DNA from 3 places in the Nonomuraea sp. NPDC050328 genome. Region 2 is predicted to be linked to each of the others. Evidence: riboswitches for the same ligand, from Rfam matches in the RefSeq annotation. Region 2 holds a riboswitch; each other region holds the start of a gene.

Region 1 (7,662 bases), on a different contig from region 2:
ATCGCCTCTCCCTGAACCTCTCCTTGAACCTCTCCCTCAAGCCCCCGCTCCGTCATCGCCTCTCCCCAGGTGCTTGAGATGGGCGCGCCATCTCGCGGTGAAGTCGCCGAACGGCGTCAGATCAAGCTTGCCCTGCGCGGCGTCCCGGTAGAGCCGCACGAGCCGCGCCTCGCCGTACTCGGCGGCGATGAGCCGGCAGGCGAGCCACGCCTCCTGGTAGGCCTGAGCCTGCCGGGGCGGCCCGAAACCCTCCGGCAGCCGGTACGGCAGGCGTCCCGCCCGGATGTCGGCCAGCAGCTCGGCGGCGGCGGCCTCGACGCTCAGGCCGGAGTCGCGGTAGGCGACGTAGTCGGCGAAGCCCTCGCGCAGCCACGGCGGGACGCGGCCGGTTCCGGCGGCCACGTGGGTGAGCTCGTGGGTGAGGACGACGTCGCGGCCGGTCTCGGTGAGGCGGGTGTAGCCGCCAGGGACGATGATCACCCGGCCCTGGTCGGCCAGGGCGGCGAGGCCGGCGACGGCTTCGGGCGCGGCGCCGATCAGGCGGGCGGCGCCGGCGTCGGTGGCGGGGACCAGGACCAGGGGCCGGACCCGGGTGCCCAGCGTGCGGTCCACGCGGGTGGCGGCGGTGTCGGCGCGGCGGGCCAGGTCGGGGAGGTCGAGGCCGGCCGGCGTGCCCGGCTCGGCGAGCACGCGGGAGGCGGCGCCGTGGGTGGCGGTGGCCCCGCGGAAGGGGGCCGGCGGGTCGAGGGGGGCGGCCGCGGTGCAGGTGAGCGCGAGCAGCAGTGCGGCTCTGCGGGTCACCCGGGTCGGCATCCTGCCAGGTTAGCGGCACCCGCCCACCCAGCCGGAAAAGCCGGGAAGCAGAGGGGGAAACCTGCGAAGGCCCCGCCCGGAACAGGGCGGGGCCTTCACGAGGTCAGCCGCCGGGGCGGACCGCTCCGGCGAAGGCGCGCTTGCGCCAGCCGCTGAGCTTCTCGACCCGCACGGTCTTGCCGGTGCGAGGCGAGTGGACCATCCGGCCCTTGCCGACGTACATGCCGACGTGCCCGCGCCCGCTGAAGAACATCAGGTCGCCGGGGCGCAGGTTGCGCCACGACACCTTGGTCCTGATGCCCGCGTACTGGCTGTGCGTCACGCGCGGGATCCTGATCCCGGCCTTGCGCCAGGCGTACTGGACGAGGCCGGAGCAGTCGAACGAGCCGGGCCCGGTGGCGCCGAAGCGGTACGGGTCACCGATCTGGGCCTTGGCGACGGCGACGGCCTTGGCGGCCCTCACCTTCTGCCTGGCCGCCTTGGCGGCCCGGGCGGACCGGGCGGCCTTGGCGGGCCAAGCGATCTTCGCAGGCCGCCCGGTGGTCGTGACCACCGTGGCGGTACCGCTCGAAGTGACCGGAGCGGCGGCGGGGGTGTTCGTCACGGCCTGTGCCGGAGTGGCGGTGAGGCCGGTGAGGGCGGTGCCGAACACGACTCCGCCCATGGCAAGGCATGACAAACGGGGGATCTGACGGGTAGACAGGGTGTCTCCTCGGGACTTCCACGAACGCCTACCGGGTTAGCTGACGGATTCGGGCGTGGAAGGTCGCCCTACAGCGCGCTGCGCTGATTCACCCCTGGAACTCTGGGTCCCCGGCTCCGCGCCTCCTGGCTGCGCGGATTCGGCAAGCGGATCTCAATCTGTCCGATCGGCGATCTTGCGGCCGACTCGCGAAATCGCGGCGTCCTGGCTGGAACGCCGCGAGGCCAGAAAGTACCCCGCACGCCAACGGAGGGCAAAGCCACCGTCAAGAGTCAGGATTTCCCCGCGCGATAGTCAGAAGAGCGATCCCTGCTCCATCACCGTTTCGTGATGTCTTTGTGATTCGCGTCACACTGACCTCCTCACAATGCCCGTCAAGTCACATCTGTCACATGCGTCACACCAGTTCGAAGATCGCGTGACCGAAGCCGTCGAGCCGGATCCAGTCCGCCGCCGCGCCGGATACGAGCCGGCCTCGCGAACCCGGCAGCTCGACCGACGCCGGCGCGGCGCCCGGGTTGACGGCGACCACGAACCGCCCGCGCCGGTAGACGAACGGGTAACCGGCGTGCAGCACTTCGACCGGCTCCGCCGTACCGAGATCGGGATGGGCCCGGCGCAGGGCGATCAGCTCGCGGACGGTGTGCAGCAGCGAGCCGGGGTCGGCGCGCTGGTCGGCGACGTTGGGGCGCGCCGGGTCGGGGTCGGCGGGCAGGTAGGTGATCTGCGGGTCGGCCTTGTCCCACTGCATGGGGGTACGGGAGCCGGCGCGGTTGTAGCCGGGCAGGAGCCGGCTGCCCTCGACGTCCGGCAGGCCGGGCACGTACCGCATGCCGATCTCGTCGCCGTAGTAGATCGCCGGCAGGCCCGGCCAGGTCAGCAGGAAGGTGAAGGCGGCCCTGAGCTGCTCGCCCTCGCGCGTGCCGCTGGCCAGGCGCGGCCAGTCGTGGTTGCTGGAGGGCAGCGAGATCAGGCCGGAGGCGCCGATGACCTCCATGGCCTCCTGCCACTCGGCCAGGAAGTGCGCGGTCGTGCCGGCCCCGGCCGGGTCGAAGTAGGGCGAGTCGATCTTGTCCCACTCGGTGGTCACCGCGCCGTTGTCCCACAGCGAGCGGAAGGCCAGGCCGGAGAAGTGCAGGAAGAAGTCGGCGTGGAAGCCGCCGGGCACCGAGACCTTGGGATCGCCCCACTCCGACAGCAGCACGGCCTCCGGGAAGGCCTCGTCGAGCCAGCCGCGCAGCTCGCGCCAGAGCTTGGCGGTCTCCACGTGGCCGGGGTCGTCCTTGACCAGCGAGGCGGCCATGTCCACCCGGAAGCCCGACACGCCGCGCTCCAGCCAGTGGGACATGATCTCGCGCAGCGCCCTGCGGTTGACCGTGGGCCCTTCCGCGTCGACCGGCTGGCGCCAGGGCTCGGCCTCGTCCTGACGCGCGTAGCCGAAGTTCAGGGCCGGCTGGAAGGCGAAGAAGTTGGGGCGGTAGGAGCCCGGCCGGCTGCCCGGTGAGGGCACGAAGCCGGGGACCTCACGGTCGGACCAGATGTAGCGGTGGTCGCCGGGGTCGGCGGCGGAGGCCAGGAACCACGGGTGCTGGTCGGAGGTGTGCCCGGCGACCAGGTCGAGCAGGATGCGGATGCCCTTGGCGCGGGCCTTCTCCACCAGGGAGAGCAGGTCCGCCTCGGTGCCGTAGCGGGGGTCGATGCTGAAGTAGTCGCGCACGTCGTAGCCGGCGTCGGCCATCGGCGAGGCGAAGCACGGGCTCAGCCAGAGCGCGTCGACGCCGAGCCAGGACAGGTAGTCCAGGCGCGACTCGATGCCGGCGAGGTCGCCGATGCCGTCGCCGTTGGCGTCGGCGAAGCTCTGGGGGTAGATCTGGTACAGGACGGCGTCACGAAGCCACACGGAAGCGCCCCTTTATAAGGTGATATTTCTCACCACCTTAGGGGCGGACGGCGCCTACCAGCGGTCGGCCGTAGTCGGCGAGGTTGACCACCTTGACCACATCACCGGTCTGCGGCGCGTGCACGATCTTGCCGTCGCCCGCGTACAGGCTCACGTGCCCCAGACCCTCGCTGAAGACCAGGTCGCCCGGCTGGAGCGCCTTGAGGTCCACCTTGCGGTTGGCGCCCCAGGCCCACTGGTCCCACGTCGTGCGCGGCAGCTCCACGCCGCCCGCCCGCCACGCGGCCTGGGTCAGCCCGGAGCAGTCGAAGCCGTCCGGCCCCGTGCCTCCGTACCGGTACGGCTTGCCGACCTGGGCGTAGGCGAAGGTGAGCGCGGCGGCGGCGTTGCCACGGGCCGGGCCGTTGTAGACCAGACCCGGGCTGTTGGGGTCACCGGTCTTGTAGGCGCCCAGCCGGACCAGCAGGGCCTTCTGCTTCTTGATCAGCTTGAGGATCTCGGACCGGTCATCGGCGACCTTGTCCCGCTTGGCGTCGGCGTCGCTCAGCGCGCTCTCGGCCTCGTCCCGCTGGGCCTTCAGGCCCTGGTTCTCCTGGAGGAACTGCGCCAGGCGCTGGCCGCGCTCGGCGGCGAGCTGGTCGGCCAGGGCCATGCCGGTGAGCGTGTCGGCCGGGCTGTCGTTGCCGAGGACCACCGTGGCGGCGGTCAGGTCGGTGCCGGTCTGGTAGCTGTCGACCGCCATGGTGACCACCTGCGAGCGCAGCCCGGCGACGGTGGCCAGCTTGGCCTTGTAGCGCTCGTTCAGCTTGCCGTACCGGCTCTTGGCGGCCTTGTAGTCCTCGGTCGCCTTGTTGTAGCGGTCGACGACCTTGTCGGCCTGGTCGTTGAGCTTCGCCAGGCGGGCCTTGGCCTGCCGGACGGTCGGCTTGGGGTCGGCGACCGCCCCGCCGGGATGTACCAGCAACGCTCCGACCGCCAATCCGGCGACCAGCGGTACCCGGCCCAACCTCACAGCGTCGCCTCCCAGTGATCACACCTGGGGCAAATGGTACAGAAGTTGCAGGTGTGAACTGAACGCTTCGGGGAATCCTGCCCCGGCAAACGCTAGGCGCGGCCGAGCCGGCGCAACAGCAGAGCGGACGGAACCGGTCTGGCTCCCATCTTCCGCACCGATTCGGCCACCTCTCGGTCGGAGGAGACCACGGCCACCGCGCGGCCCGGCGGCTCGGCGCGCACGAGCTGCCGGATGAGGTCGTCGGCGATCTCCCCCGGCTGGCTGAACAGCACCCGGACGCCGCGCGGGGCGTTGACCGCGACGTGCGCGTTGAGCTCGGCGCCGTCGAAGACCACGGTGACCTCGATGCGGGTCTGCGCGACCAGCCCGGCCAGGCCGGTCATCAGCCGGGCCCGCTGGTCGGCCAGGGTCAGCGTGCCGTACCCGGTCTTGGTGACGTTGTAGCCGTCGATGATCAGATGGACCTGGGGCAGCGCCACGATCTGGTCGAAGAGCTGCGGGTCGTCGTCGGCCAGCGCCCGCGCCGCGACCTTGGGCGTGCCCGGGGCCAGGCCGGTGACCGAGTCGGCCGGCCGGTGGATGGTGGTCGGCAGCGCCAGCTCGCGGCGCAGCCCGGCCGAGGCGTCCTGCAGCGCGTCGAGCAGCACGCGGATGCGCGCGTCCTCGATGCTGCGGCCCTCGCGGGCGGCGCGGCGGGAGGCTTCGAGCTGCCGTTCGACGTCGTGGAGCCGTTCCTTGAGCCGGCGCAGCTCGGCCTCGCCCGAGCTGCCCGCGCTGGCGGCCAGCGATCGGGCCTCCTGGGCCTCCTGCTCCAGCTCCTCGGCGCGCCGGTCGGCGGCCTTGGCGCGCTCGCGCGACTCGTGAAGCTTGCGGCGCAGGTCGGAGTTCTCCGCGCGGGCCGCCTTGAGCTGCTCGCGCAGCCGCTCGGCCTCCTCCTTGGCCGCGCTCTTCAGCGCGGCGACCTGCTCGCGCAGCCGCACGACGGTCTGCTCCTGCGCGCTGCCCTCGGCGGCGGCGGCCACCTGTTCGAGGTCGGCGCGGGCGGACTCCACCATCTGCGGCCAGCCGGGCGGGCGGATGAGATAGGCAGCGGCAGCCACCAGCACGGGGTCGGCCGCGGGCGGGACGGTGCCTTCGGCCAGGCTCGCCGCGAGCTCGGGCCAGCCCTTCTCGACGGCCTCGGCGACCAGCTCGCGGAATTCCTTGTCGTTCTCGAGCTGGGCGGCGATCGGCGCGCCGCCGAGCTTGGCGCGCTTGCGCGGATCGAAGCGCGCGATGCCGCGCAGCGGCGGCGGAATGGCGGCAGCGGGCGCCGACCCGAGCACCTGGGCGGCCAGATCCACGACGTTGAGCCGGACTTGCTCGGGAAGCGGACGAGACAGGCCTTCGCCGGCTGAGCTCATCCTTACGCCTCCGTCAGGTTGTCTTTCTTTTCACAAGGGTACGGCTGCCGCACCCGTGACCGAACCTGGACAAGCGCTTGGTAGGGGTATACGACTGTGCCATGCCGGAGCAGTTGCGCACCTCCACCCGCGACCTCGACGACCTGCGCCTGCGCGTCCAGACCTGGCTGCGCGGCCGGACCGGCGAGCGCTCGGCGGTCTCCGAGCTGGAGCGCCCAACCGGCAACGGCCTGTCGAGCGAGACGCTCTTCTTCACCGCCAGGCTCGCCCCGGACGGCCGCGAGCAGCGGTGCGTGGCCCGGCTGGCCCCGGCTCCCGAGGCGGTCCCGGTCTTCCCCAGCTACGACCTGGGCGCCCAGTTCGAGGTGATGCGGCTGGCCGCCGAGCACGTGCCGGCCCCGCGCCCGTTGTGGTTCGAGCCCGATCCGGCGCACCTGGGCGTGCCGTTCCTGGTCATGGCGCGGGAGGAGGGCCTGGTGCCGCCGGACGTCATGCCGTACACCTTCGAGGGCTGGCTGCTGGAGGCCGACCCGGCCGACCTGCGGCGGTTGCAGGACCGCACGGTCGGCCTGCTGGCCGCCCTGCACACGGCGCCCCTGTCCCCCGGCCGGCTGGACTTCCTCGGGCCGCCCGGCCTGCGCGCGCACGTGACGGCGACCCGCCGCTACTACGACTGGGCGCACGGCGCGCTGCCCGTCCCCCTGCTGGAGCGGGCCTTCGCCTGGCTGGAGGACCACTGGCCGGCCGAGCCCGGGCCTGACGTGCTGAGCTGGGGCGACGCCCGGATCGGCAACGTGATGTACCGCGACTTCGAGCCGGTGGCCGTGCTCGACTGGGAGATGGCCGCCTGCGGCCCGCCGGAGCTCGACCTCGGCTGGATGATCTTCCTGCACCGCTTCTTCCAGGACGTGGCCGAGGTGTTCGGGCTGCCGGGGCTGCCCGATTTCCTGACCCGGGAGCAGGTCTGCGCCGCCTACCGGCAGGCGAGCGGCTACGAGCCGCGCGACCTCGACTTCTACGAGACCTACGCGGCCCTTCGGCACGGCGTGATCATGGCCAGGGTCTGGCACCGCCGCATCCACTTCGGCGAGCAGGCCATGCCGGACGACCCCGACGACCTGGTCATGCACCGGGCGCGGCTGGAGGCCATGCTGGGCTAGCCCGCGTCGTAGACCAGCAGGGCGATCTGCACCCGGTTGTTGAGCCCGAGCTTGGTCAGGATGCGCGAGACGTGCGCCTTGACCGTGGCGACGCTCATGTAGAGCTCGCCGCCGATCTCGGCGTTGGACTTGCCCTGCCCGACCGCGATCGCCACCTCGCGCTCGCGCTCGCTGAGCCGTTCCAGCAGGCCGCGGGCACGGGTGCGCCGGTCGGGTCCCGCGCCGTCGGAGACGTGGGTGATCAGTTGGCGGGTCACCGCCGGCGACAGGATGGGCTCGCCCGCGGCCACCCGGCGGATCGCGGCGACCAGGTCGGCGGGCGGGATGTCCTTCAGCAGGAAGCCGGCCGCCCCGGCCCGCAGCGCGCGCAGCACCTGGGCGTCGGCGTGGAAGGTGGTGAGCACGACCACCTCGGGCGGCTCCGGCGCGGCGCGCAACGTCTCGGTGGCCGCCAGGCCGTCGATCTGCGGCATGCGGATGTCCATCAGGACGACGTCGGGCCGCAGGCTCGAGACCAGCGGCGGCACCTGGGCGCCGTCGGCGGCCTCGCCCACGATCTCGATGTCGCCGGCGCCCGCCAGGATCATGGAGAGCCCGGCGCGGACCAGGGCGTCGTCGTCGACGATCAGGACACGGATCACGCGTTCCACGGTAGCCAGGCCTCCAGG
Region 2 (7,662 bases):
AACAAGCGTTCGTTCCGGCGCAAGAGCGGTTGATGCGCCCGGACCGAAGGGGTGTGGCCCTGGCCACACCCCTTCGTCATGTCCGGGCGACTTCGCTCGCCCTCGCTGCCCGCCGGGCTCGGGCGACTTTGCTCACACTTTCCGTTGGTCATGTCCCGGCTATTTTGATCACGGTCTTGCCCCTGGCCAGCCCCGCCCGGTTGCGGGCCACGGCCTCCGCCGCCTGGTCGAGCGGCACCTCCACGTCGACCCGCACCCGGTAGCGCTCGGCGTCCAGCAGGTCGGCCAGCGTCTCCAGCAGCACCACGCTCGCGCTGTTCTGGAAGTTGACCGCGTGCACCTCCCGCTCGGCCAGCGCGTCCACGTCCGCCACGCCCTGGGTGGTCAGCGCCATGCCACCGGGACGCAGCAGATCGGTGGCCGCCTCGAAGCCGCCCGCGTCCTGCACCAGGTCGAAGAGCACGTCCAGGCCCTCCGGATGCAACGCCCGCACCTGGTCCGCCACGGGTGAGGCGGTGTGGTCGATCACCTCGTCGGCCCCCAGCTCACGCACCAGCGGAGCCAGGTCCGCGGTCGCGGTGGCCACGACCCTGGCCCCCTGCGCGTCGGCGAACTGGACCACGCCCTGCCCGACGCCGCCGGTCGCGCCGACGACGAGCACCGTCTGCCCTGCGTCCACCCGCGCTTCTTTAACCAGGTTGTAGGCGGTCATCGAGGCCGTCGGCACCGCCGCCGCCTGGCTCAGCGTGAGCCCCCTGGGCGCCCTGGCCACCGAGCCGGCCTTGGCGACGGCGAACTCGGCGAAGGAGCCGCCCCCGGTGGACAGGCTCATGAACTGTCCGTAGACCTCCTCGCCCGGACGCAGCTCGGTGACGCCCTCCCCGACCGCCTCGATCACGCCCGCGCCGTCGTTGCCCATGACGAGCGGGAAGGCGTGCGGGACCACGTCCTTCAGCAGCCCGTCGGTGACCTTCCAGTCGAAGGGATTCAGCCCGGCGGCGTACATCCGCACCAGGACCTGCCCTGGTCCAGGCGTCGGAACGGGCACTTCCATGACCTCAGGACGCTCGCCGAATCGGGTGATAGCCACCGCTTTCATGATTCCTCCTCAATGATCGCATTTGAGGGGGATGAAACCCATGTAATCGAAGGCGTTCCGGCCACTCGGGAGGCGGGGTGGACCTGGAGTTTCGTGGGCATCCAAGGTAGATCTTCTGCCCTAATCATGGGTTTAGTTTTGCTTTTGCCCGTTTCTTGGCCTAATGTCCATTGAGTCAGGAGCCCGCTCAGCAGGGCAGACGCCGAATCCCGCGCCGCGCGGGAACCGGGGACCCACTTATCTGGGGTGAATCCGACGCATCGTCGGTAGGGCATCTCCACGCCCGAACCCGTCAGCTAACCCGGTAGGCGAGATGGAGAGGACAACCGCCAGTGCAGCACCGTGACAGATTCTCCGGCCGCGCCGTATCGGCACTCGGGTACTGATACCCCACCGCAACACCAACTGATCTTTTCGCGCCTCGCGTAGCGACCGTCGGCATCCCCTTATTGCCCGGCTACGCCCTTCATTGATCAGGCGCTGCCCCTGTCTCCGCACGAAGGACTTTCGCTTTTCATGACCGCCCGTTTTGGCATGCGCGCTTTCACCCTGCTCTCTTCCGGTGCGCTGGCCGGCCTCATGGCCATGACCGTCCCCGCCCACGCCGACTCCGTGCAGCTCACTCCGGTGGCCAAGCAGGAGCAGAAGCAGATCCTGCTCAAGGGCACCACCACCGCGTCCTACTACTGGGACGACTCCTCCGGCCGCAACGGCGACACCGGCCTGCCGGCCAGCGGCAAGCCCATGCAGAAGGGCATGGCCGCGAGCCCGAGCTGGCCCCTGTTCACCGAGGGCTACGTCGTCTACAAGGGCAAGAAGGCCCCGTTCTTCGTCGGCGACCGCGGTCCCGGCAACCCGTCCAACCGCGGCATCATGCTCGACCTGGACGCCAAGACCTTCGCCTACCTGCTGGGCGGCACCTTCAACGACAGCTCGCTCTCGGTCGAGGGCGTCGGCGGCGAGGGCCACGCCAAGGTGCAGTACGTCATCACCAAGTGGGGCGACGGCGTCGGCAAGAAGAACCACCCGGTCGCCTTCTCCACCGGCGCGTGGGGCCGCAAGGACAGCAACCCGGCCAAGCCCATCCCGCTGGTGAAGAAGACCGAGCCGAAGAAGGACCAGGAGCCCGAGGGCCAGGAGCCCGTCGTGGCCGCCGCCGCGGTCCCGGCCGAGCAGCCGGCCAAGGAGGCCACCTCCGCGGACCTGAAGACCATGGCGGTCAAGGAAGACGCCAACGGCAACAACTGGGGCGGCGTCCTGCTCGTCGGCGGCCTGGCCGTGCTCGGCGGCGGCGCGTACCTCGGTCGCGACCGCGTGCGCAAGCTCGTCCGCCAGTAGACCTTCCTCGAACCCCCCTCCTGAAGAGGCCCGGCACCGTGATCCCCCTCACGGCACCGGGCCTCTTCCTTTTCCTGCATGTGTGAGGGGTCTCTTCACGGCGGCCCTCCCTCCTCGCGGTGGGGTCCCTTTACGGCGGGCTACCAGAATGTCATTCTGTTCCCCGTGACCACGACCGTACCCGCGAACGGCATCGAGATCGCCTACGAGAGCTTCGGCTCCCCCGAGGGCCGCCCGCTCCTGCTCATCATGGGCCTGGGCGCCCAGATGATCCTCTGGGACGACGAGTTCTGCGCCCTGCTGGCCGACCGCGGCCACCACGTGGTGCGCTACGACAACCGCGACGTCGGCCTGTCGACTCACCTGCACGAGGCCGGCCCGCCCGACCTGGCCGCCGCGCTCTCCGGAGCCCCGTTCCAGCCCGCCTACCTGCTGTCCGACCTCGCCGACGACGCCGCCGCGCTGATGGACGCCCTGGGCTGGCCCGCCGCGCACGTGGCCGGCGCCTCGATGGGCGGCATGATCGCCCAGGAACTGGCCCTCTCGCACCCCTCCCGGGTGCTCAGCCTCACCTCGATCATGTCCACCCCGGGCAAGGCCGGTCCACCCACTCCCGAGGCCAGCGCCGCCCTGCTGTCGCCGCCCGCCCGCACCCGCGAGGAGGCGATCGCCGGAGCCCTGACGGCCTGGAAGGTCCTGGGCTCGCCGGGCTTCGGGCTGGACGCCGAACGCATCGCCCGCCGCGCCGGCCTCAGCTTCGACCGCGGCCACGACCCGGCCGGCGTCAGCCGCCAGCTCGCCGCCATCCTCGCCTCGGGCGACCGTACCGAACGGCTGGCCAAGCTCGACGTGCCCACCCTGGTCCTGCACGGCGAGCAGGATCCGCTGATCCAGCTCGCCGGGGGCCAGGCGACCGCCGAGGCCATCCCCGGCGCCCGCCTGGTCACTTTTCCCGGCATGGGGCACGATCTGCCCCGGCCGCTCTGGGAGCGGATCGTCACTGAGATCACCCGGCTCACCGCCGCCTAGAGCGGGGGTCGCGGCGGTGCCGCCCGCGGGCCGGGCGGCTCCGCCGTACGGGCGCTCAGACCTCGAGTTTCTCCTCGATGCCCCGCAACTGGTGCCGCGCGAGCGCCAGGTTGGCGCGGTTGCGGTCCAGCGCGAGGTAGAGGAACAGGCCCTTGCCGCCGCGGCCGGTCATCGGCCGGATGATGTGGTAATGCGTGCCGAGCGTGATGAGGATGTCCTCGATGTGGTCCTTCAGGCCCAGCGTGTCGATCGTCCGCATCTTGGCCTTGACGACCTCGGTGTTGCCCGCCGCCGCCACCTGCAGGTCGAGCTCCTTGGAGCCGCCCAGCACGCCGAGGGCCATGCCGCTGCCGTAGTCGACCACCGCCGCGCCGAGCGCGCCGTCGATGGCCATCATCTCCTTGAGGGAGACGTCCATGCCTGCCATCACTTACCTCCAGATCGTGATGCGATGGCGGCCAGTTTCGCCGCCGCTTTCCGGCCCTCCAGCCGCAGCAGACCGAGGTTGGCCCCCGGATCGGCGACGACTGCGAGGACGATCGTGGGGCCCGCCGCGTAGAACGCGGCGTAGCCGGCGCTCCCGGAGACCAGCGTCTCCTCCAGGGCGCCCTTGCCGACGAGGGTGGTCATCCGCCGGCTGAGGGCCAGCAGCGCCGAGGAGAGCGCCGCGGTCTGCTCGGCGCCGTCCCACTCGGGCTCGCAGGCGATGGTCATGCCGTCGACCGTGCACGCGATGCTCCCGGTGACGTCCGGCGTGCGCTCGCGGAGCAGGATCATCTCCTTGAGCACCTCCTCTTGCAGCTCCATGGACGGCCTCCTCCTTCTGCGGGTGAGGATCCTCACGCCAGCTCCTCCAACGCCTTCCTGAGCCGCAGGAGCACGTCGAGGTCGGTCGGCTCGTACGGCTGCGCCGGTTCGGCGGGCAGTTCGGTCTTGATCCGCCGCGGCAACGACGGCCGTTCGGCCACCGGCGCCACCCGCACCAGCAGCCCCGCGGCCGCCAGTTGCCGTACGGCCAGCAGCACCGTGTAGGCCGGGCGCCCGAGCCGCCGGGCCAGATCGAGCGGGGTCGCCTCGCGATCGGCCTGCACGAGGAGCTCCCACTGCAGGGAGGTGAGCACGACACGATCCCCTGGCAGGCGCCGCACGGGCACCACCGGGACGTTGTCCAGCTCCGTCGAGGACCAGGCCCGCTCCAACTCCGCCCTCCTCCGGCCGCACTCGCGCACGAGCCCGGCCACCTCGAAATACCATTGCGGTCCCAGCCAGTGCCGTTCGCCGGGCACGAACCGGGGACGCGCGCTCCTGGCCGGCAGCAGGAAGAAGGCGGCGTCCATCGTGCTGATCAGCGCGCAGTACTGCAGTTCGGCCCGGGTGAGCAGGCCCTGCTCGACCAGCGAGGCGGCCCCGTCCTTGTGGGCGCGGCGCAACGCGTTCTCGGTGACCCGGCCGTCGGCGGTGAGCACGTCCTCCAGCCGGGTCGAGGCGGAGCACTCGATGTAGGTCACCCGGCCGTCGCTGAGGAAGACCGTGCCGAGCCGGCCGACCCGTAACGCGCCGGTGGCGCGTTCGAGGGCCAGTCCGGACAGGAGGCTGTCGAGCGCGGGCACGGGCTACATGTCCAGCCGCGAGGAGATCGAGTGCAGCAGGTGCCGGGCCAGGGCGAGGTTGGATCGCTCCAGGTCAAGGTGGACATAGATGACCAGAGGCCCGTCGAAGCGGGTCTCCAGCGGGCGGAAGAGGTGGTAGCCGCGGTCGCTCACCACGATCATGTCCTCGATCCGGACCGTGCCGCCGGAGGAGGTCTGGGCTATGCCGTCCGTCATCACGCGCAGCGTCTCGCTCAGCGCGGCGGCGGAGTATTCGGGGTCGGTGCCTGATCCGCCGGCGGCCACGGCCATGCCGCTGTTGTGATCGAGAACGAGCGCGTCGATGGCACCCGGGATGGCCATCACCTCGGAGAGGCAGTCGTCTAGTCCAAGCACCGGGTCAGCGTAGGAGCGCTCGGCGTGATCGCGAGGCGGCCCGGCGGCCCGTCATGTCCCGGGGGAGAGGGTTTCTAGCCCCGGATGCCAAGAATGACCAACCAGTTGCTATCTATGTTGATAAATCGTCTTTTTGGGACGGGAGTTATTCCTCGGGCAGCAGGGCCTTTTCGTCGGGCTTGTGGACCAGCACGTTGGCCACGTACGACTTGACGGCGGCGTCGAGTCCGACGTCCGCGCCCGCCTCCTCCGACAGGTACCACCGATGGTCGAGCACCTCGTGGAAGAGCTGCGCGTGGTCGAGCTTGCGGCGCAGCTCGTCGGGGACCGCGGTGATGGCCGGCTGGAAGATCTCCGCCAGCCAGCGGTGCGCCACGACCGCCTCGTCCTCGTGCCGCAGCCCCTTGGCCACCCGGAAGCCGTCCAGGTCGTTGAGCAGCCGGCGGGCCTGGTTCTCCTCGGTGTCCAGGCCGGTCAGGCGCAGCAGGCGGCGCTGGTGGTGCCCGGCGTCGACCACCTTCGGCCGCACGATCAGCCGGCCGGTTCCGACCTTGCGGCGGACCATCATCTCGGCCACGTCGAAACCGAGCAGGTTGAGGCGGCGGATGCGCTGCTCCACCTTGTGCCAGTCCACCTCCTCGATGATCTCGTCGGAGGTGAGCTCGGCCCACAGCCGGTGGTAGCGGTTGACGATGTCCTCGGCCGTCTCCAGCGGGTCCACGTCCTTGTGCAGCAGGCCGCCCGCCTCCAGGTCGGACATCTCGCCGAAGATGTTGAGGTGCGCGATCTCGATGTCGTGCAGGCGCTGGCCCTCGCTGATCATCGGGTGCTCCTCGCCGGTCTCGGCGTCGACCAGGTAGGCGGCGAACGCCCCGGCGTCGCGGCGGAAGAGCGTGTTCGACAGCGAGCAGTCGCCCCAGTAGAAGCCGACCAGGTGCAGCCGGACCAGCAGCACCGCGAGTGCGTCGAGCAGCCTGGTGAGCGTGTCGGGACGCAACGTCCCCGACATCACCGCGCGGTAGGGGAGCGAGAACTGCAGGTGGCGCGTGATCAGCGCCGCGTCCAGACCCTCGTCGCGGCCGGTCACGTACGCCACCGGCTCCACCGCCGGGGCGTCCAGCCGGGCCAGGTCCCACAGCAGGCCGTACTCGCGCTTGGCGTACCGCTCGCTGATCTCCTTGATCGCGTAGACCTTGCCGCCCACGCGCGCGAACCGCACCACGTGCCGGGAGATGCCGCGGGGGAGATCCACCAGGTGGTGCTCCGGCCACTCGGCGAGCGGCAGGTGCCACGGGAGGCGGATCAGGTCGGGTTCGCCCAGCGCGCCGGTGATCTGGAGTGCCATCGCACCAGGATATGGTGCAAATGTGGACGAGTTTCTCACCTGGTACTTCGCACATAATCCGATCTCCGCGACCCTGCTCGGCGCGCCCGGCCACGAGCACACGCTGGGAGACTTCTCGGCCGCCGGACTCGAGGCCTACGAACGGGAACAGGCCTCCTGGCTCGCCCGGCTCTCCGCCGTCGAAGGCGGCAGCCTCGACGACCGGATCGACCGCGGGCTCGTCATGTCCCACCTGCGCGGCGAACTCGCCCTCGCCGACTGGCCCTGGTGGCGGCGCGACCCCACCGGCTACCTCGGCGCGATCTTCTCCTCCCTCTTCGTGCCGTTCCAGCGGGCCCTGTCGGAGGAGTCCGCCCTGGTCGCCGCCGCCATCTCGCAGCTCGCCGAAGTGCCAGGGGTGCTGGACGCCTGCCGTACCAACCTGGACCCCGACCTGACCGCCGACCTCATGGTCCAGCGCGCCCTCGGCCAGGCCCGTACGGCCCGCGGCCTGCTCACCCGCACCATCCCCGGCATGGTCCGCGACGAGAACCTCCGCGCCCGCCTGGCCGAAGCCGCCGAACCGGCCGCCGCCGCCTTCGACGACTTCGTCACCTTCCTCGAAGGCTTCCGCGCCGGCGGCTCCTGGCGCATGGGCGAGAAGCTCTACTCCACCCTGCTGCGCGAGCGCGAGATGCTCTCGTACGGCGCGGCCGAACTCCACGCCCGCGGCATCGAGCAGTGGAACCTCCTCGACGCCCAGATGACCGAGGTCTCCCGGCGCCTCGGCACCTCCGACGGCTGGCGGGCCGCGCTCGAGACCCTCATGGACGACCACCCGCCCACCCTCGAAGCCATGCGCGCCGAGTACGACGCCGAGACCCAGC
Region 3 (7,662 bases), on a different contig from region 2:
GCGGGTCGCAGTCGAGCGCGACGGCCTCGAAGCGCTCGCTGAGCGCCCCGCCGGCCGGGGGCGGCACCGGGACCGGCAGCACGCCGGCGTACAGGCAGCCGAAGAAGGCGTCGGCGAAGTCGGGGCCGGTGTCGTAGGCGAGCAGCACCCGGTCGCCGGGCGCGGCCAGCCCTCGCAGCGCCGCGGCGACCGCCTGGGCGCGCTGGTCGAGCTGGGCGTGCGTGACGGCGATGAGGTGCTGGTCGTCGAGCACGTAGACGTGCGGCGCGACGTCGGGCAGGGTGGCGGCGCGCAGGCGCAGCAGGGCGGTGAGAGTCCCCGGGTGGGAGCCCGGCGGGGCCGCCGGGGCGATCTCTGGCGAGATTTGCGTCACGCGGGGAGGCTGGCACGGGGGACTTGTAAGTGATTGGGAAGTGGTTGCAAAGCGTCACGCCAGGGCGCGGCGCAGCTTGCGCTTGGCGCGGTAGCCGGCGCGCAGCAGCCGCGGCGGCACCTCGACGCGCAGCCGGGCCCGGCGGCGGGCGGCGGCGTGCTCGGGCCCGTCGAGCAGGGAGCGCGAGCGCATCCGCGGCCCGGCGGCCAGCGCGGTGAGCAGGCCCACCCAGTCGCTGTCGCGCTGGAAGTAGTTGGCCTCGCACCAGGCCGGATCGGGATCGCGGAAGCGCCCCGCGGCCAGCTCGGCCAGGGAGCCGAGCACCCCGCTGCCCTCGAAGACCAGGTTGATCATCTCGGCGCTGACCCCGAAGTCGTCCAGCACCAGCAGGGGCACCTCGCGGGCGATCGCCTCCAGCGCCGCGGTCGAGCTCACCGTGACGAACCCCGCCGCGCGGTCCAGATGCTCCTGCATGGAGCCGGCCTCGAAGCTCAGCCGCCCGGGCTCACCCAGGTCGCGCCAGAGACGGGGGTAGGGGTGGCGCTCGTTGTGCGTCTGGCGCTCGCCCTCCAGCGCGCGGAGCTTGACCACGACGTCCAGGTCGGGCCGGGCCTCCGCCAGCTCGGCCAGGGCCAGCAGGATCCGCTCGCGCTGCTCGCGCGGGCCGGGCACCTTGGCCTGCGTGGCGAAGACCACGCGCCGCCGCTCCCCCGCCGCCTGCGGCCGGCCCGGCGTGGGGGCCGTGCGCAGGAAGGGCAGCCGGGCCAGGCCGACCGCGCCGCCGCCGCCGAGCTGCCGGGACAGCGCCTCGAACTCGGCCACCTCGCGTGCGCTGTGCGCCACGAACAGGTCGCAGCCGCTGCGGTAGAGCCAGGCCTTCTCGGTCGCCGGCACCGCGATCCCCGGCAGGCCGGTGACGAACACCGGGCGGGGCCGCAGCCCGGCCAGCACCGAGGAGACCAGCACGTCGACAACCGGGCCGGTGCAGGCCACCACGATGGCGTCGGGGCGCAGCCGCTCCGCCGTACGCCGCAGGGCCCGGGCGGACAGGACGCCCGCGAGCGGGCGGGCGCCCGCGGCGGCGGCGATCTGCTGGGCGGAGGGCACGATCGGGGTGCGGACGACGGCGAGCTCGGCGTGGCAGCCGGCGGGCAGATCGTCCAGGAGGCAGGCCGCCCACTTCAGGTAGGAGTCGGAATCGGCGACGGCCAGGATCTTCACGGTCGGGCGGCTCTTCCTGAGAGGCCGGAGGCCGGGCCCCCGGAGAGGGTGAGATGGTCGCGCAGGTCGGGTGCGGCGCGGCTGGTCCACCAGTCGTCGGGGACCTCGACCGGCTCGACGGCGACGCCGCGCGGGCTCAGCAGGACGCGCAGCGAGCTGATCGCGGTGGAGGGCAGGCTGAGCACGCGCTGCTCGGCGCCCAGACCTCGCAGGCTGAGCTCGGCGGGCATGCCGGGCTCGTGCACGGTGATGCCGGGCCGCTCGCGCAGCAGCGCCAGGTCGGTCGGGTCCTCGCGGCGGTGCGGGAAGTAGGCGACGGGCTCGTCGGCCGCCAGCGCGGTGATCCAGCCGAGGTAGCGGTCGCGGTGGACCAGGCCGTTGCGGACCAGCGAGGTGCCGAGCACGACGGTGCGCTGCGGCGGTCCAGGCCGGTCGAGCGGCTGCGCCCGCAGCCAGGCGAAGTCGTGGCTGATCACGTCGAACCCCGCGGATCGTACGGCTTCCGCCAGCCGCTCCTCCACCGGCAGCGCGGTGAACACCGTCACCCGGCGCTTGCCGGCGTGCAGCCGCAGCCCGGCGGCCAGCCCCAGCGCACGGCGGGCCACGCCCGGCGTCGCGCGGGCTCGGACCAGCGGCCGGCCGGGACCCGCGGCCAGCAGCTCCAGCAGCCGGATGGTCGCCAGCCCGTCGTCCACGATCACCACCGGCCGCCACGAGGTCAGCCAGCGCACCTGCACGCGGCCGGAGAAGGCGTCGCCCACCGCCCCCAGGCGGCTGGGCATACGTTCGCGCGGCTCGGCCACCTCCACCCCCAGAGGCAGGCCGAGCCGCGCGAGCTCGGCGCGGGTGGCGCGCAGGGCGCGCACGCCCGCCCGCGGCACGATCACCGTCGTGGGCCCGAGCAGGCCGGCGTGGTGGGCTTCCACCGCGCAAATCATCTGGAGTGGCGATTCCACCCAGGCCGGCCACACGCTATGGGCCTCCCTCTCCTCACGGAACCGCACGGGCGATCCCGCGGGCCGACGACCGTGGCCCGACACTAACCCGGCCCTCTGACGCCATCGGTAACGCAGGGTGAACAATGAGATGCATGAACTCACTGCTGCTCAACACCGACGGCGTCCAGATTCCGCAGCTCGGCTACGGCGTCTGGCAGGTGCCCGACGAGGACGCCGAGCGGGCGGTCGGGCTGGCCCTGGAGGCGGGCTACCGCAGCATCGACACCGCGCGGCTGTACAACAACGAGGAGGGCGTCGGCCGGGCCGTGCGCAACTCCGGGCTGCCGCGCGAGAAGCTCTTCATCACCACCAAGCTCTGGAACGACGACCACGGCCGGGTGGCGGAGGCGTTCGAGGAGAGCATGGCGCGGCTCGGCCTCGACCAGCTCGACCTGTTCCTGATCCACTGGCCCGCGCCCAAGCAGGACCTCTACGTCCAGGCGTGGAAGGAGCTCGAGCGGCTGTACCACGACGGCCGGGTGCGCGCCATCGGCGTCTCCAACTTCACCGTCAAGAACCTCCAGCGGCTGATGGACGAGACGCAGATCGTGCCCTCGATCAACCAGATCGAGCTGCACCCCAACCTGCCGCAGACCGAGCTGCGCGCCTTCCACGAGGCCAACGGCATCCTGACCGAGGCGTGGAGCCCGCTCGGCCAGGGCCGGGGGCTGCTGGAGGAGCGGGCGCTGGCCACGCTGGGCGAGAAGCACGGGCGCACGCCCGCCCAGATCGTGCTGCGCTGGCACATCCAGCTCGGCAACGTGGTGATCCCCAAGTCGGTCACCCCGTCGCGGATCAAGGAGAACATCGACGTCTTCGACTTCATCCTGGACGCCGAGGACATGGCCGCGATCGGCGCGCTGAACAACGGCAAGCGCCTGGGTCCCGACCCGGCCGAATTCGGCTGATCCCGGCCGTTGCGTTCCCCCGGTCCCGGGCCGGGGGAACGCCGTCGGCAAAGGTAAAGTCAGGGGCTGGCGGAGGGTCCGAAAAAGATCTACTCATGGGGGTCCGGCGAACCGGCCGATTCCCCGATCGCCCTGCCCACAGGGGTTTTCCGTAGATCGGCGGCTATTGATCTACAGCCGATTTTACTGCCCGGACATTTACAGATTTGTAATCTCCTTGCCGCGTGTATTACCTTTTGGTCACTCCCGGCAAACGAACGGCCATCCGTTCCTTGCCTTGACCGACCACCTCTCACAGGCCCCCGCCTGTGACCGCTGAATCCGCCACCGTGCGGAACCGGGGACCCAAAAGTCTCACTGGGGTGAATCGGCGCCGACCCCGCCAGGGGCGCGCCGTAGGGCAGCTTCACGTCCGAACCCGTCAGCTAACCCGGTAAGCGGCATGAAGCAAGGAGTGTCCTTTCCCTCATGGCAAAACACCGTCGCGTGCGTCCTTCCAAGGCCCAGCTCGTCTCCGCCGGTCTCGGCGCCGCCCTCTTCGCGGCCACCGGATTCGGCGCCCACGTCGCACACGCTGACACCGTCAAGCCCGAGATCGGCGGCGTCCCCGAGGTCGCCGCACTCGCCTTCAACGCCCCCAAGGAAGCACCCGCCGCGCCCGCCGCGGCACCCAAGGCCGCCATGCCGGCCAAGCCGTCCCTCACCAAGGTCCTCGGCCTCGCCCGTCAGCAGATCGGCGTGAGCGAGAACTCCAGTGGCGGAGGCACCAAGTTCCAGAACTGGTACGCCGCCTCCAAGCGCGCCCAGGAGACCATCAAGCGTGACGGCGGCTCCACCAAGGCCTACCTGAACGCCGCCTGGTGCTCGATGTTCGTGTCCTGGGTCGGTGAGCACACCGGCGCCCGCAGCTCCGTTGGCTGGGACGCCTACACCGTGACCCACGCCAAGTGGTTCAAGAACAACAACCGCTGGGGCACCACGCCCAAGCCCGGCGCGGTCGTCTTCTTCTCCTGGTCCGGCAGCAAGAGCCTGGACGGCATCGCCCACGTGGGCTTCGTCGAGAAGGACAACGGCAACGGCACGATCACCACGATCGAGGGCAACACCGGCAACGGCAAGGTCGAGCAGCGTGTCCGGCCGAAGTCCCAGGTCGTCGGCTACGGCTACCCCGAGTACGGCAAGTAGGAGCTCGCGGCCCGTCCCCCGGGCCGCCTCCACTTCCCGGTGACCACCGCAGAAGCGCCCGCCCCTCCCAGGGGCACCCCCTCCCCAAGAGACGCCCGCCCCTCCCCAGGGGCGGGCGTTTCTTGCGTGTTTCGCGACACCCAGTATGGGAGCGCTCCCAGCATCCCCTCCGTCCCCTTCATGCCGACATATCCGTTTAAGAAACCAGAAAACGCTCTCTCGGTCACGGTTGTGTTTCAGCCCGTTGACGAGCGAGCCCACCATGGCCACTCTTCATGGGAGCGCTCCCAAGCCTCACCCCCGAATCCCCCACGGGCGCACACGAAAGAGGACCTCATGACCATCAGCAAGCGCCGCGGCGCGGTCGCGGCCCTGGCCGCCATGGCGCTGGTCTCCTGCGGCTCGAACGGCACCACCACCCCCGCGGCCACCGGCGGCGCCGGCTCCCCCGCCGCGCAGGCCGAGCCGATCACCATCCGCGTGCAGACCTTCGGCGGCGGCGCCAACTTCGGCTACAAGACCGCGGTCGAGAAGTGGAACGCCGAGCACAAGGACATCCAGATCAAGCACGAGAACCTCACCGACCAGTTCGAGCAGCAGTACTGGCCCCAGATGATCCAGTGGCTGCAGGCCGGCAGCGGCGCGGGCGACGTGGTGGGCATCGACGAGGGCGGCATGGGCCTGGCGAAGGCCAACAGCGCCTGGTGGGCCGACCTGAAGGAGTTCGGGCTCGACAAGCGCCAGGCCGACTTCCCCGCCTGGAAGTGGGAGAACGGCGTCGCCGGCGACGGCAAGGTCTTCGCCCTCGGCACCGACATCGGCGGCATGAGCCTCTGCTACCGCAAGGATCTGTTCAAGAAGGCCGGCCTGCCCTCCGAGCGCGACGAGGTCAGCGCCCTGTGGCCGACCTGGGACGAGTTCATGAAGGTGGGCCAGCAGTTCCAGGCCAAGGTGCCCGACACGAAGTTCACCGACGGCACCAACACCCTCTACCAGGTGCTGCTCTACCAGGAGGCGGCCAAGAACGGCAACGTCACCTACTTCGACAAGGACAACAACCTGATCGTCGACAAGAACCCGGCGGTCAGGACGGCGTTCGACTTCGCCCAGAAGATGAGCCAGGGGGGCCTGACCGCCAAGCTGCGCAACTTCACCGACGAGTGGGCGACCGGCACCCAGAAGGGCTCCTTCGCCACCCTCGGCTGCCCCTCCTGGATGCTCGGCGTGGTCCAGGGCAACGCCGGTGACGCCGGCAAGGGCAAGTGGGACGTCGCCGCGGTCCCGGGCGGCGGCGGCAACTGGGGCGGCTCCTGGCTCGCGGTGCCCAAGCAGAGCAAGCACCCGAAGGAGGCCGCGCAGGTCGCCGACTACCTGACCAGCGCCGCCGTCCAGGCCGACGTCTTCGCCGAGTTCGGCAACATGCCGAGCAACACCAAGGCCCAGGCCGACCCGAAGGTGCAGGGCGCCAAGAGCGAGTTCTTCGACAACGCGCCCTCCGGCGAGATCTTCGCCAAGTCCGCCGCCTCGCTCCAGCCGGTCTTCCTCGGCGTCAAGCACGCCCAGGTCAAGAACGCCATCGAGTCGGTCATCCAGGGCATGGACGACGGCTCCGTGCCGCACGACAAGGCCTGGCAGCAGCTGGTGGACGACGCGGTGAAGGCCGCGGGCTGACCTAGATCCCGGACTCCGGTACGGCGGCGCGGCCCGCCGACTCGCCGAGCGGGGGCCCGGCCGCCCCGCCGTACCGGATCGTTCCCGACCCGTCTGGAAAGGTCTCCCATGAGCCTCAACGTGGCGCCGCCGCCCGCGGCCCACCGGCCTCCCCGCGGTTCGCGCCGCAGAACGCCCTCCACCGGCCGGCGGGGCTGGTCCGCCTTCGACCTCAAGGCCGTGCCGTACCTGCTGGTCTCCCCCTACTTCCTGCTGTTCGCCGCCTTCGGGCTGTTCCCGCTGGTCTTCACGCTCTGGTACTCGCTCTACGACTACGACCTGGCCGGCACCACGGAGTGGGCGGGCCTGGACAACTACGCCAAGCTGCTGGCCGACGAGGACTTCTGGAACGCCGTCACCAACACGACGGGCATCTTCTTCCTGGCCACCGTGCCGCAGATGCTGATCGCGCTGATGCTGGCCAACGCGCTGAACAAGCGGCTGCGTTTCCGGCTGGCGATCCGGATGAGCGTGCTGTTCCCGCTGGTCACCTCGGTGGTGGCGGTGGCGATCGTGTTCAGCCAGCTCTTCGCGCGCGACTGGGGCCTGGCCAACTGGCTGCTCGGCCTGGTCGGCGTCGAGCCGATCAACTGGCGGGCCGAGCGGCTGCCGAGCTGGATCGCCATCGCGCTGATGGTGGACTGGCGCTGGACCGGCTACAACGCGATCATCTTCCTGGCCGGGATGCAGACCATCCCGAAGGACCTGTACGAGGCGGCCGCGATCGACGGCGCCTCGCGCCGCCGGCAGTTCTGGCAGATCACGCTGCCGATGCTCAAGCCCACGATGATCTTCGTCGTGCTGAACTCCACGATCGGCGGCCTGACCCTGTTCGCCGAGCCGACGACGTTCTACAACGGCAACGTGGACGGCGGCTCGCAGGGCCAGTTCCAGACGGTGGCGATGTTCATCGTCAAGCAGGGCTTCCGCGAGTTCGACTACGGCTACGCCGCCGCCGCGGCGTGGATGTTGTTCCTGCTGATCCTGGTCGGCGCGGCGATCAACTTCGTGCTCGTGAGGAGGATCAGGTGACGAACTGGAAGCCGGCCGTCATGACGCGGGTCATGCTGGCCTTCACGGTGATCCTCTCCGTCTTCCCGCTGTACTGGATGCTCGTCATCGCCTCGCGCTCCAACTCCGAGGCGGTGGCCGTGCCTCCGCCGCTGCTGCCCGGCGGCAACCTGGGCGAGAACATCATGGCGGTGCTCCAGCACGAGGACGCCAAGTTCCTGACCGGCCTGCTCAACTCGATGATCGTGGCCACGAC

Evidence for each region. Region 2 has a riboswitch for cyclic di-AMP ahead of ACIBG7_RS42085 (hypothetical protein). Riboswitches for the same ligand answer to the same signal wherever they lie in the genome.
Region 1: linked by a shared signal. The riboswitch ahead of ACIBG7_RS09405 (C40 family peptidase) and the one ahead of ACIBG7_RS42085 (hypothetical protein) in region 2 are both predicted to bind cyclic di-AMP.
Region 3: linked by a shared signal. The riboswitch ahead of ACIBG7_RS14830 (CHAP domain-containing protein) and the one ahead of ACIBG7_RS42085 (hypothetical protein) in region 2 are both predicted to bind cyclic di-AMP.

What each region holds. Positions count from the first base shown of each region.
Region 1 covers NZ_JBITIW010000002.1:691,029-698,690, reverse strand. Annotated here, with positions in the region: gene ACIBG7_RS09415 (M48 family metallopeptidase) at 1-2, opposite strand, end outside; gene ACIBG7_RS09410 (hypothetical protein) at 37-813, opposite strand; gene ACIBG7_RS09405 (C40 family peptidase) at 917-1,477, opposite strand; cyclic di-AMP (ydaO/yuaA leader) riboswitch at 1,527-1,671, opposite strand; gene ACIBG7_RS09400 (alpha-amylase family glycosyl hydrolase) at 1,914-3,416, opposite strand; gene ACIBG7_RS09395 (NlpC/P60 family protein) at 3,454-4,428, opposite strand; gene ACIBG7_RS09390 (NYN domain-containing protein) at 4,521-5,834, opposite strand; gene ACIBG7_RS09385 (phosphotransferase family protein) at 5,936-6,994, shown strand; gene ACIBG7_RS09380 (response regulator transcription factor) at 6,991-7,635, opposite strand; gene ACIBG7_RS09375 (histidine kinase) at 7,632-7,662, opposite strand, start outside.
Region 2 covers NZ_JBITIW010000018.1:44,890-52,551, forward strand. Annotated here, with positions in the region: gene ACIBG7_RS42075 (DUF5302 domain-containing protein) at 1-33, shown strand, start outside; gene ACIBG7_RS42080 (NADP-dependent oxidoreductase) at 149-1,099, opposite strand; cyclic di-AMP (ydaO/yuaA leader) riboswitch at 1,290-1,425, shown strand; gene ACIBG7_RS42085 (hypothetical protein) at 1,616-2,437, shown strand; gene ACIBG7_RS42090 (alpha/beta hydrolase) at 2,603-3,466, shown strand; gene ACIBG7_RS42095 (hypothetical protein) at 3,522-3,893, opposite strand; gene ACIBG7_RS42100 (roadblock/LC7 domain-containing protein) at 3,893-4,273, opposite strand; gene ACIBG7_RS42105 (DUF4388 domain-containing protein) at 4,306-5,076, opposite strand; gene ACIBG7_RS42110 (roadblock/LC7 domain-containing protein) at 5,080-5,451, opposite strand; gene ACIBG7_RS42115 (DUF4032 domain-containing protein) at 5,597-6,796, opposite strand; gene ACIBG7_RS42120 (DUF885 domain-containing protein) at 6,819-7,662, shown strand, end outside.
Region 3 covers NZ_JBITIW010000003.1:722,071-729,732, forward strand. Annotated here, with positions in the region: gene ACIBG7_RS14810 (AMP-binding protein) at 1-373, opposite strand, end outside; gene ACIBG7_RS14815 (DUF6716 putative glycosyltransferase) at 428-1,594, opposite strand; gene ACIBG7_RS14820 (hypothetical protein) at 1,591-2,520, opposite strand; gene ACIBG7_RS14825 (aldo/keto reductase) at 2,685-3,500, shown strand; cyclic di-AMP (ydaO/yuaA leader) riboswitch at 3,804-3,957, shown strand; gene ACIBG7_RS14830 (CHAP domain-containing protein) at 3,969-4,685, shown strand; gene ACIBG7_RS14835 (ABC transporter substrate-binding protein) at 5,022-6,356, shown strand; gene ACIBG7_RS14840 (sugar ABC transporter permease) at 6,465-7,427, shown strand; gene ACIBG7_RS14845 (carbohydrate ABC transporter permease) at 7,424-7,662, shown strand, end outside.